Regions from separate parts of the Halopseudomonas xinjiangensis genome, predicted to be linked through region 3. Evidence: predicted binding sites of a transcription regulator. Region 3 holds the regulator's gene; each other region holds the start of a gene.

Region 1 (4,201 bases), 380 kb from region 3:
ATCGCCGAGTAGGCCCACATCTCTTTCCAGCAACGCCATGTCGGTCGGCTGGATGACTTCATGCCGTGCGAGCGGACGCCGGGTAACCAGCACCTGCTCGAAGAGGCTCACCTTGGCCGGCACGAAGAGCCGCCAACGTGCCTCGTCGCTCTCACAGCTCACCCGTACCGTCACCCGGCCGACGGGTGCAGCGGGACTTTCCAGTGTCGCTGCGATGGCCTCCGGCGGGCAAAGAGGTAGCCGCAAACGGGGGTCCAATCGCCCGACTTCGATCTCGTAGCGGGCGTCGCGAGCGCTCGCCGAAACATGACGTTCGGCTTGTTCCTCAAGAAAAGCCTCGGTCGTGCCGATAAGCTGTTCGATCAGAGGATTCGCGGAGGAGCCGGCGGAAAAAAATATCGCCAACGCCGCGCAGTGCCTGATAAAACGCATACAATTAGCCCTGATGACAAAACGGGTGGCGCCAAGTTACTGTCGCTTTCCTGTAGCGGAAGCAAGAAACGTACCGCCGCGCGTAATAACGAGGAGGCGCCCATGGCTGGCGTTATGGACTCGGTCAACCAGCGTACCCAGCTGGTCGGACAGAATAGACTTGAATTACTGCTGTTCCGGCTAGCCGGCAATCAGCTATATGGCATCAACGTTTTCAAGGTCAAAGAGGTGCTGCAATGCCCCAAACTGACCTTGTTGCCGAAGCTGAACCCGGTCGTTCGCGGTGTCGCGCATATCCGCGGCGGCACGTTGCCAATCATCGACCTGAACAAGGCTACCGGTGGGCCGGGGCTGAGTGATCTCAGCACTGCCTTTGTCATTATTACCGAATACAACTATCGGGTTCAGGGGTTCCTGGTTCGCTCGGTAGAGCGCATCGTCAACATGAACTGGTCCGAGATCCATCCGCCGCCACGTGGCACCGGTCGCGATCATTACCTGACCGCAGTGACGCGGGTAGATGACAAAACGGTTGAAATCATTGACGTGGAGAAGATTCTCGCCGAAGTAGTGCCGACCGTAGAAAACATTTCCGCCGGAGTGATTGATGCGCAGACCCAGGCGGAAGCCGTGTCGCGCAAGGTGTTGATCGTCGATGACTCGACCGTGGCTCGGAAACAGGTTGCACGCTGTCTGCAAGAGGTTGGCGTTGAAATCGTTGCGCTCAACGATGGTCGTCAGGCGTTGGACTGGCTGCGGGAATTAGCCGAACGGGGCGAAGACGTCTCGAAACATCTGCTTATGATGGTGTCTGATATCGAGATGCCGGAAATGGACGGTTATACGCTGACCGCCGAAGTGCGCAATGATCCGCGGATGAGCAAGCTGCACATCATGCTGCACACTTCGCTATCGGGCGTGTTCAATCAGGCGATGGTAAAGAAGGTCGGAGCAGACGAATTCCTTGCCAAGTTCAAACCGGACGAACTGGCCAAGCGAGTAATCGATCGGTTGCATGCCCAGCGCGACGCTGCAGGCGCATGATGCCGGCACATCAATGAGATAGGGCGGGTTGAGTGACCTCTGCAAACGATTTTCAGCAATTCCGGGATTTCCTTGAAAAAGCCTGTGGCATCGTTCTGGGGGACAACAAGCAGTATCTCGTGGCCAGCCGGCTGAATCGGCTCCTCGAGCAGGAACGTATCAAGTCATTGGGCGAGCTCATCGCGCGGATTCAGGCGAACCCGCGTGGCGGGCTGCGCGAATCGGTGATCGACGCCATGACCACCAACGAGACGTTGTGGTTTCGCGACGTCTACCCGTTCGAGGTGCTCAAGACCAAGCTTATCCCCGAGTTCATCCAGAGCAACCCCGGGCAACGGCTGCGCATCTGGTCGGCGGCCTGTTCTTCGGGCCAGGAGCCGTACTCGCTGAGCATGTCCATAGACGAGTTCGAGCGGAGCAATCTCGGCCAGCTACGGGCCGGCGCGCAAATTGTCGCTACCGATCTGTCGGGCAGCATTCTCAGTGCGGCCAAGTCGGCGGAGTACGACAGCCTGTCCGTCGCCCGTGGGCTTTCGCAGGATCGGTTGGCGCGGTATTTCGACGCTGCCGGGCCAGGGCGTTGGACAGTGAAACAGCCGGTTCGCTCGCGTGTCGAGTTTCGAGCGCTGAATCTTCTGGACAGTTATGCCGGGCTTGGCAAGTTCGACATCGTGTTCTGCCGCAACGTGTTGATTTACTTCTCGGCAGATCTGAAGAAGGACATTCTCAAGCGTATCCATGCCACCCTGAAACCGGGCGGCTATCTTATGCTAGGAGCATCTGAAGCGCTGAACGGATTACCCGAGTTGTACCAGATGGTTCAATGTAGTCCTGGAATCGTGTACAAGGCTCGCTGATCTAACTGTCCTACAAGTATCTTGATCGGTGATGCAAGCGGCGTCTGACTATTGACGCTGGCTTGCCGTCCAGGCGCGTTTCCCCCGCTTTAACCGCTGAGTTGCGGTAATTTTTTGCCGCCGCAGCCTCTCCTTTTACCCAAGACCCCTGATTTATATGGAAAACTGGTCTTTGGCATAACCTTTGCTTTATTTCCTCTGTGAATGTCTTGCCGAGTGGGCGAGCGGAGGAATGCTATGAGCTTGAGTTTCGACCGGGCGCTGGGTCTGCATGAAAAAGCGCTGTCGTTTCGCGCTGACCGCGCAGAAGTGCTTGCCAACAACATCGCCAATGCCGATACGCCGAACTACAAGGCGCGGGACTTGGACTTTGCGGCTGTTCTCGACTCACAACAGTCCGGCGGCGGCGAGCCTTTCAAGGCCCAGCGCACACATAGCGGACACCTGGCGATGGAAAGCCTCATCGATCAGGCTGCCGGGCTGCGCTACCGCATTGCTGCGCAACCCTCGATCGATGGAAACAGTGTCGACACCCAGGTCGAGCAAGCCAAGTACGCGCAGAATTCTATCGACTTCCAGGCGAGTTTTACCTTCCTCAATAGCAAGTTCAAAGGCCTGATGACGGCCATTCGGGGAGATTGACCGTGTCGCTGACCCAGATTTTCAACATCGCCGGATCGGGCATGAGCGCCCAGTCGCTGCGCCTGAATACGGTTGCCAGCAACATCGCCAACGCCGAGACGGTATCGAGCAGCATCGACGAAACCTATCGCGCTCGCAACCCGGTGTTCGCCACGGTCTTCAGCGAGCAGCAGGGCGCTGGTGGCTCGTTGTTTCAATCCGAAGGCGAAGCCGGTCAGGGTGTCGAGGTTCTCGGTGTGGTCGAGTCCGACGCCGAGTTGCAGGCTCGATACGAGCCGGACCATCCGATGGCCAATGAAGAAGGCTATGTCTTCTATCCGAACGTCAACGTCGTCGAAGAGATGGCCAACATGATGTCGGCTTCGCGGGCCTACCAGACCAACGTTGAAATCATGAACACCGCCAAGACCATGCTGCAGCGCGTGCTGACGCTGGGCCAGTAAAGGAGAAACCCTGATGAGCGTCACCAACAACCTCAGCGTCGGTGAAAGCCTGCTGGACAATTACAAGGTCGACCAGGACCGCTTCGCCAAGGGCGATGAGTTGGGCAAGGATGCGTTCCTGCAGTTGCTCGTCACCCAGATGAATAACCAGGATCCGCTGTCACCGCAGGAGAACGGCGAGTTCATCGCGCAGCTTGCGCAGTTCAGCACCGTTGAAGGTATCGGCAACCTGAATACGTCGATGGATTCGCTGCTCAGTGGCTATCAGTCGTCCCAGGCGCTGCAGGCTTCATCGCTGGTCGGCCGTTCGGTGATCGTTCCGACCGCCAACGCGATGGTCGATACGCAACAGGGCATCCAGGGTCAGATGGCGCTCACGCAGTCGAGCAGTAATGTTCTGGTGAACGTTTACAACAGTACCGGAAAGCTCGTTTCGGCCATCAACATGGGCCCGCAAGAACCAGGCATGCTCGATTTCAGCTGGAACGGCCAGGATGCCAGCGGCAACATCCTGCCGCCCGGCAAGTACAAGTTCGAAGCCATCGCCAGCCAGGGTGGTGAGCAGAAGCAGGTCGCCACTTTACTGCCCGCCAATGTCGACAGCGTCTCGCTGGGCGTGGGCAAGGGTGGAGAGATGGTTCTAAATCTGGCTGGTTTGGGCAGCATCGGTCTGTCTGAAGTTCTTTCCATTAGCAAGTAGGTCGTTGTCCGACAACATTAGGCAAGGAGTACAAAATGTCTTTTAACACTGGTTTAAGTGGTATTCGGGCGGCGGCTTCAGAT
Region 2 (4,201 bases), 270 kb from region 3:
TCGCGGGTGCATCCGGAGACGCCGAATTTGATCTTGTGCGGCGAGCGCAAACCCTTGTAGCGATCTTCCAACCGAAGAGCCATGCTCACGCTGTCCTGCACGCCGTAGCGGCACCAGGTGCTGCCGACACAGGATTTGACCGTGCGCAGCGACTTGCCATAGGCGTGGCCGGTTTCGAATCCGGCGGCGATCAGCTCGCCCCATATGTCCGGCAGCTCGTGCAGCTGGGCGCCGAACAGGTCGATGCGCTGGCCGCCGGTGATCTTGGTGTACAGGTCATACTTTTTCGCCACCTGACCCAGCACGATGAGCTTCTCGGGTGTGATCTCGCCACCTGCGATGCGCGGCACGATGGAATAGGTGCCGTTTTTCTGCATGTTGGCCATGAAGGTGTCGTTGGTGTCCTGCAGCGGAATCAACAGCGGATCGGTGATCGGCTGGTTCCAGCAAGATGCCAGGATCGAGCCCACAGCCGGCTTGCAGGTATAGCAACCATGGTGACCGCGACCATGCTTGGCCAGTAGCTCGTCGAAGCTGTGAATGTTCTCGACCCGCACGATGCCGTACAGCTCCTGGCGGGTGTAGGCAAAGTGCTCGCAAAGGCTCTTGTCGACTTCCACGCCGCGAGCGGTCAGCTCGTGCTCGAAAACCTGCTTGAGTAGTGCGCTGCAGCCGCCACAGCCGGTAGCGGCCTTGGTTTGTCCCTTCAGCTCGCCGAGATCGGTGCAGCCGGCATCAACAGCGCAGCACACCGCGCCCTTGGTGACGTTGTGGCAGGAGCAGATGGTGGCGGTGTCTGGCAATGCATCAGCGCCCAGTGTCGGTGCACCGTCAGACATCGGCAGAATCAGGCTAGACGGATCCGCAGGTAGCTTGATGCCGTTCTGGGCGTATTGCAGCAGGGTGTCGTAATAGCTGTTGTCACCGACCAATACCGCGCCGATCACGTGTTTGCCATCAGCTGATACCACCAACCGGCGGTAGGTCGAGGTGGCTTCATCGATGAACCGGTAGCTCTTGGCGCCCGGCGTGGCGGCATGCGCATCGCCGATCGAACCGACGTCAACGCCGAGCAGTTTCAGCTTGGTCGACATGTCAGCACCGGTGAAGGGATCGTAATCGACGCCGGCGATCTGCTTGGCCAGGTTGCGGGCCATGGTGTAGCCCGGCGCGACCAGTCCGAAGATGCTGCCGTTCCAGGAGGCGCACTCACCGATGGCATGTATTGCCGGATCGCTGGTACGGCAATGATTGTCGATCATCACACCGCCGCGCTCGGCGACTTCCAGGCCACAGGCACGTGCCAGGGCATCCTGCGGCCGAATGCCGGCAGAAAAGACGATCAGATCGGTTTCGAGAAACTCGCCGTCATTGAAGTTCATGCGATAGGCATGCTCTTCCCCAGCCACGATTTCCTTGGTGGCTCGCGCCAGATGTACGGAAACACCCAGTGCCTCGATACGCGCCTTCAGTGCTGCGCCACCATCGGCATCCAGCTGTACCGGCATCAGGCGTGGAGCGAACTCGACGACATGTGCCTCGATGCCCAGCGACTTCAGAGCATTGGCTGCTTCCAGACCCAGCAGACCGCCGCCGACCACCACACCACGGCGCGCCGTGGCAGCGGCTGCGCGGATACCGTCGAGGTCTTCGAGCGTGCGGTACACCAGGCGCGAATTGCCTTCCGCACCGGGGATCGGTGGCACGAAGGGATAGGAGCCGGTAGCCAGAATCAGCTGATCGTAGGCCTGGCGGCCTTCGCTGGTGATGACTTCCTTGCGCTCGCGGTCGATCTCAAGAACCTGCACGCCCAGATGCAGGCGCACCCCGTTGCAGTCGTAAAAATCGGAGTCGCACATCGCCAGCGAGTCGGCGTCGCGTCCGTCAAAGTATTCGGAGAGATGCACGCGGTCGTACGCACGCTGCTTTTCCTCACCAAAAACATGAATGTCATAGCGCGACAGAGCGCCCTGTTCGATCAATTGTTCGACGCAATGGTGGCCGACCATGCCGTTGCCGATGACGACCAATGTCTCGCTCTTGATCGAAGTAACGATGGAGTTCATAGCCTTTCCTCAGTCGAAGCGTTTGCCGGCACCGCCGGCCAAAACAAAAAGGCGCCTGGAATCTCTGCAGACTCCAGGCGCCTTTGCCTGATATTCATTTGGTTTGTTCAGCACCATCAGGCAGCGTCGCCGATGTTGCTGGTCCCTTTATTGGTCGCCGTTGACCGAGGGACACCTGCGAAGCATCACGCAGATCTTGCGTATGAATAAGCAACGGCTGTGCCAATACGCCTCAAGTCGGCCGACTGTCGATTACCAGATCACCTTATGCGACTGAATATTAAGGTCTTTTATAAAATCCAGAGACAGCCAAAGAACCGCAGGAATGTGTATAAAGGTCGTTTCGGCGCGCTTGCCCAAACGAACCAGAACTGTGCGCCGGAGGAGCAGACTCCCGTTTTTGGTGCGCTTTTGAAAAGTTCCCTTCCCCCGATGCCGTTCGTCGCGAGACGTTGCAAAAGCCTGCGCGAAAACGAGAATGGTCAGCTCGACAGCGCCACCCGACCCTCCCTGCCGGTGGACAATGGAGCAAGACATGACGGATACCACCAACTGGCCCCTGCCCTATCGCGTCAACCCTGCGTATGCGCGCAAGGTTGCCTATTTTTCCATGGAATTTGCCATCGATCAGGCGCTGAAAATCTACTCAGGCGGCCTGGGCTTTCTGGCCGGATCGCACATGCGCAGTGCTTATCAGCTGCGTCAGAACGTGATCGGCGTCGGCATACTGTGGAAGTACGGCTATTACGATCAGGCGCGCAATGCGGACCAGACCCTGCGCGTGGATTTCACCAAGAAGTACTATCCGTTCCTGACCGACCCGGGCATCACCGTCACGGTGCAGGTCAATGGTCACGATGTGAAAGTGAAGGCATTGTGTCTCCCGGCACAGACATTCGGCAGCGCGCCGCTCTATCTGCTCACCACCGACATCCCGGAAAACGATCATCTGGCGCGCACCATCACCCACTGCCTGTATGACGTCGAACCTTCCGCACGCATAGCCCAGAGCATCGTACTGGGCCTGGGCGGAGCCAAGGTGGTCGAAGCAATGGGCGGCGCTGAGCTATACCATATGAATGAAGCGCATGCCCTGCCCCTGGCCTTTCATCTGATGGATCGCCTGGGTGAGGCAAGCGAAGTGCGCAAGCGCATCGTCTTCACCACGCATACACCCGAGAAAGCCGGTAACGAAGAGCATGAGACCTCGTTCCTGAAGCGCATGGGTTTCTTCGGTGCGCTCAACCATGAGCAGGAAGTGAACCTCACCGGCATTCACGAGCACCTGTTCAGTCATACGCTGGCAGCGCTGCGCGTTTCCCATGCATGTAACGGGGTATCCCGGTTACACGGGGCGGTGGCGAACCAGATGTGGGAAGGCAATGATGGCATCTGCTCCATCGAGGCGATCACCAATTCACAGAATGCCTTGTTCTGGCAGGACAAGAAGCTGCGTCAGGCTCTCGATCGCAACGACCCCAAGCGGCTGATTACGCGTAAGAAAGAAATGAAAGACGATCTGTTCCGCATCGTCGCTGATCAGACCGGCAAACTGTTCAATCGGGACGTGCTGACCATCGTCTGGGCCCGCCGTTTTGCGCACTACAAGCGCGCCACCCTGTTGTTGCATGATTTTCATCGCTTTCTGAACCTGATCGAGCGCACCGATCGCCCAGTGCAGATCATCTGGGCCGGCAAACCGTTCCCGTTCGATCACGATGCCATCAGCGTATTCAACGGGCTGGTACGACTGTCTCGCAAGAAGCGCAACATAGCCGTGTTGACCGGGTACGAAATCGAGCTATCGCGCCAGCTCAAGCAAGGCGCGGATGTCTGGCTGAACACGCCCGTGCGGCCACGGGAAGCGTCGGGCACCAGCGGGATGACCGCTGCCATGAATGGTGCAGTGAACTTCTCGATCAATGATGGCTGGATTCCTGAGTTTGCCAAAGACGGTGAAAACAGCTTCATCATCCCGGTTACCGAGCCGAAGCTGAGCGAGCATGAGCAGAACGAGGCGGATTATCAGAATCTGATGTCGATCTTTGAAGACCGGATCATCCCGCTGTATTACGACGAGCCGCAGCGCTGGAACGAGATCGCCATGGCCAGCATGCGGGATGTGACGCCGGCTT
Region 3 (4,201 bases):
CCTCGAAATAGTCATCAATCAGCGCGCAGAGGTCGTTCATGGCCGCTTCGGACTGTGGACCCTGACACTGTATGTATATCTCGCTGCCCTTGCCAGCGGCTAGCATCATCACCTGCATGATGCTCTTGCCGTTGACCATCGATTCTTCGCTCGTTCCGACAGCGACATCACAATCGTAGCGATTGGCGACGCCAACAAACTTGGCAGCGGCTCGTGCATGCAGCCCCAGTTTGTTGATGATCTGGATACGTCTGGTCAACATCATCAAGGTAGGTCGCGATGGCGTATCAGCAAATTGGAGGTATTCGCGCTCAGTTCCTTTAGCAGGCGTTCGGCTATGTATACCGAACGATGATGCCCGCCAGTACAACCGATGGAAATGGTTGTATAGCTGCGTTCGCCGGCGGCGTAACGTGGCAACCATTTTTCCAGGAACTGACGGATGTCCTGGTACATCTCTTCCACTTCGGGCTCCGCGCCGAGGTAGTCGCGGATTTCCTGGTCCTTGCCGCAGAAGGGACGTAGATCCTTCTTCCAGTAAGGGTTAGGCAGGCAGCGGACGTCGAACACGAGATCGGAGTCCACCGGAACGCCGCGCTTGAACCCGAATGACTGGATCAGTACCGAAGGCTCATGTGCCTCCGCGCCAAGTAGCCGTTGCTTGAGCACATCGCGCAACTGGTACAGGGTGAGGTGACTGGTATCGATCTTCAGGTCGGCGAGATCGATGATCGGCTCGAGCAGGCGCATCTCCTCGGAGATCGCCTCGGCCAGCGAATGATGCTCGTCGGTCAGCGGATGTTTGCGCCGGGTCTCGGAGAAACGCTTGATCAGCACGTCATCGGTCGAAGCGAGGAACAGTACGTCACACTGCGTGCCTGTTTCGCGGACCTTGCGCAGCAGCGCCGGGAAGCGCGCCAGGTCGCTGGGCAGATTCCGCGCATCGATACTGATCGCAACCTTGGGCAGGCGCACATCGGTCTGGTTCGCCTGTCTGGCCAATTCGGGCAACAGTCCGGCTGGCAGGTTGTCGATACAGTAGAAGCCGTTGTCTTCGAGCATGTGCAGCGCCGTACTCTTTCCAGAGCCGGAGCGACCACTGACCACCACCAGACGCACGCTCAGTTTCCGCCCGCGCCGATCATCGCCTGGTAGAGCGACTGCGAGTCGGGAGCGGCGCGCAGCGATTCGCGCACGCTTTGCTGATCGAGCTTCTCGGCCAGCATCTTCAGAATCTGCAGGTGTTGCTCGGTTGCCTGTTGTGGGACCAGCAACACGAAGATCAGATCCACCGGCTCGCCGTCTAGCGCGTCGAAATCGATCTTGCTCTCCAGTTGCAGCAGGGCGCCGATGGCACGATCACAGCCGGCCAAGCGGCTGTGCGGAATAGCGATACCGTTGCCGAAGCCAGTCGAGCCGAGTCGCTCCCGAGCGATCAGGTTTTCGTAGATGGCATCAGGGTCAAGGTTGGTGTGCTGGGCAATCAACTTGCCGATCTGCTCCAGCACACGTTTCTTCGAGCCCCCCTGCACACCGGCAAAGGTGCGCTCGGGGGTGAGGATATGGTCTATTTGCATGGGTCTTCGGCGTATGCGGCCTTAGCGGTCGTTGGCGCCTTGAAGGCGGTTGATGTTCTTTTCCTTGTGCTTGATCAACTGACGGTCCAGTTTGTCAGTAAGCAGGTCGATAGCTGCATACATATCGGTCGCTTCAGCATTGGCGACGACTTCGCCTCCGGCCACGTGAAGAATGGCCTCTGCCTTTTGCCGTACCTTTTCGACTTCCAGGATGACCTGCACGTTGGTGATTTTGTCGAAATGTCGCTCGAGCCGTGACATCTTTTCCGTGACGTAGTCGCGCAGGCTGTCGGTGATGTCTAGTTGATGACCGCTGATGTTCAATTGCATACGGCTTCTCCTGATTGGCTTGATATAGCGGGGCGACGCTGACTGTCACCCGATGGTGCCACCTGAAAATCCCGGCTGGTCACACCAACCGCTTGCGTTCGCTCGACGGCGCGATGTTGAGCGACTCGCGATATTTGGCAATCGTTCTGCGGGCTACCGATATTCCCTGTTCTTCCAGTAAACCAGCGATCTTGCTGTCGCTCAATGGTTTCTTCGGGTTTTCTGCTGCAACCAGTTTCTTGATCAGTGCGCGAATGGCGGTCGAGGAAAATTCCCCGCCTTCGGTGGTGCCGACATGGCTGGAGAAGAAGTACTTGAGTTCGAAGATTCCCCGCGGCGTGTGCATGTATTTCTGCGTCGTGACGCGCGAAATTGTCGATTCGTGCATGCCGACCGCTTCGGCGATGTCGTGCAATACCAGTGGCTTCATGGCTTCTTCGCCGTGCTCGAGGAAGCCGCGCTGATGCTCGACGATCTGCGTGGCGACCTTCATCAGCGTTTCGTTGCGGCTCTGCAGGCTCTTGATGAACCAGCGGGCCTCCTGCAGATGGTTGCGCAGGTAGGTGTTGTCTTCGCTGCTGTCAGCGCGGCGGACCATTGATGCGTAATGGCCGTTCACGCGTACCTTGGGGACGGCGTCCTGGTTCAGCTCGACGATCCAGCGATTGGTGTCGCGGCGCACGATCACATCGGGAATGACGTATTCGGCATCGCCCGAGGCGATCTCCGATCCGGGACGCGGGTTGAGCGTCTGGATCAGCGCAACAGCATCGCGAAGCTGGTCTTCCTTGAGTTTGGAGCGCCGCATCAACTGAGCGAAATCGCGGTTGCCGAGCAGCTCCAGATGGTCCTTCACCACACGCGTGGCCTGTTCCAGCATCGGCGTGTCGGCAGGCAACTGTCTCAATTGCAGAAGCAGACATTCGCGCAGGTCACGTGCGCCGACGCCGACCGGCTCGAATTGCTGAATCCGGTGAAGCACCATCTCGACTTCGTCGAGTTCTACCTCAAGCTCCGGATCAAGCGAGGTGAGGATTTCTTCGAGCGATTCGCTCAGATAGCCGTCCGGGTTGATGCCATCGATCAGCGCCAAGGCAATCTGGTAATCAGTTTCTGACAAGGGAATGAGGTTGAGCTGCCACTCCAGGTGGCTCTGAAGCGTCTCGCCGGTCCCGGTGCGAGCGGTAAAGTCCCAGTCTTCGTCGTCATTGCTCGGCAATGAACTGGCAGAAGTCTGGTACACATCTTCCCATTGGGTATCGACTGGCAGCTCAGTGGGAATCTGCTCGTTCCAGTTGCCTTCCTCACCCTGACCATGCTGCTCGATGGAGTCGAGCTCGACTGGCTCGGGAATGGTCACCGCCGGGGCGTCGTCTCCATCGGAAGATTGCTCGTGGGAGCCTGAACCGTACTCGTCGTCACCATCATCGGCCATTTCCAGCATGGGGTTGGCTTCCAGTGCCTCCTGGACTTCCTGTTGGAGGTCGAGACTGGAGAGCTGAAGGAGTCGGATGGCTTGCTGCAGCTGAGGCGTCATGGTCAGCTGCTGCCCCATCTTGAGGACGAGCGATGGTTTCATTATGCGGTGAAGTACCCTGTGCGCTGGATGATGCCCTGACCGAGAATGTGGCCCGATGCCTTTAGCATGCCTGAATCACCGAGCCAGTTACAGGCGGAAGGCATGACCGAGGTACACATCACGGACCGTCTGGTTCGAGAGTACGGTTTCTGCATTGCCTTCGGCAATGATGTGACCGTCATTGACGATGTATGCCTTGTCGCAGATATCCAGCGTTTCACGCACGTTGTGGTCCGTGATCAGTACGCCGATGCCCTTGTCGCGCAGGTGCTGGATGATCTGCTTGATGTCGTTGACCGAAATCGGGTCCACCCCGGCGAAGGGCTCGTCGAGCAGAATGAACTTGGGCTCCGTCGCCAAGGCCCGGGCGATCTCGGCGCGCCGCCGTTCTCCGCCTGACAGGCTCATGCCAAGACTGTCCTTGAGGTGGTGGATATGAAACTCGCGCAAGAGTGATTCGAGTTTGCCTTCTCGCCCCTTGGCGTTCAGGTCCTTTCGCGTCTCCAGGATCGCCATGATGTTCTGGCCGACCGTGAGTTTGCGGAAGATGGAAGCTTCCTGCGGCAAATATCCGATGCCCTGACGTGCCCGGCCGTGCATAGGCAGCTTGGTAACATCGACGTCATTGATCAGAATGTTGCCCTCGTCGGCCTTGACCAGCCCGACGATCATGTAGAAACAGGTGGTCTTGCCTGCGCCGTTGGGGCCGAGCAGG

Evidence for each region. The regulator sigma-54, encoded in region 3, starts transcription at its own class of promoters, with help from an activator protein. The targets are predictions, from matches to a motif close to ANTGGCATNNANNTTGCTNT.
Region 1: a site for sigma-54 is predicted at 2,505-2,524, ahead of flgB (flagellar basal body rod protein FlgB). Genes of this name have one in related genera too.
Region 2: a site for sigma-54 is predicted at 2,274-2,293, ahead of nirB (nitrite reductase large subunit NirB). Genes of this name have one in related genera too.

The regions. Positions count from the first base shown of each region.
Region 1 covers NZ_LT629736.1:2,125,370-2,129,570, reverse strand. Annotated here, with positions in the region: gene flgA (flagellar basal body P-ring formation chaperone FlgA) at 1-432, opposite strand, end outside; gene BLT85_RS09725 (chemotaxis protein CheV) at 535-1,476, shown strand; gene BLT85_RS09720 (CheR family methyltransferase) at 1,509-2,333, shown strand; gene flgB (flagellar basal body rod protein FlgB) at 2,571-2,975, shown strand; gene flgC (flagellar basal body rod protein FlgC) at 2,978-3,418, shown strand; gene BLT85_RS09705 (flagellar hook assembly protein FlgD) at 3,432-4,118, shown strand; gene flgE (flagellar hook protein FlgE) at 4,154-4,201, shown strand, end outside.
Region 2 covers NZ_LT629736.1:2,241,806-2,246,006, forward strand. Annotated here, with positions in the region: gene nirB (nitrite reductase large subunit NirB) at 1-2,066, opposite strand, end outside; gene glgP (alpha-glucan family phosphorylase) at 2,602-4,201, shown strand, end outside.
Region 3 covers NZ_LT629736.1:2,508,887-2,513,087, reverse strand. Annotated here, with positions in the region: gene BLT85_RS11630 (HPr family phosphocarrier protein) at 1-262, opposite strand, end outside; gene rapZ (RNase adapter RapZ) at 265-1,119, opposite strand; gene ptsN (PTS IIA-like nitrogen regulatory protein PtsN) at 1,122-1,577, opposite strand; gene hpf (ribosome hibernation promoting factor) at 1,599-1,907, opposite strand; gene BLT85_RS11610 (RNA polymerase factor sigma-54) at 1,987-3,486, opposite strand; gene lptB (LPS export ABC transporter ATP-binding protein) at 3,574-4,201, opposite strand, start outside.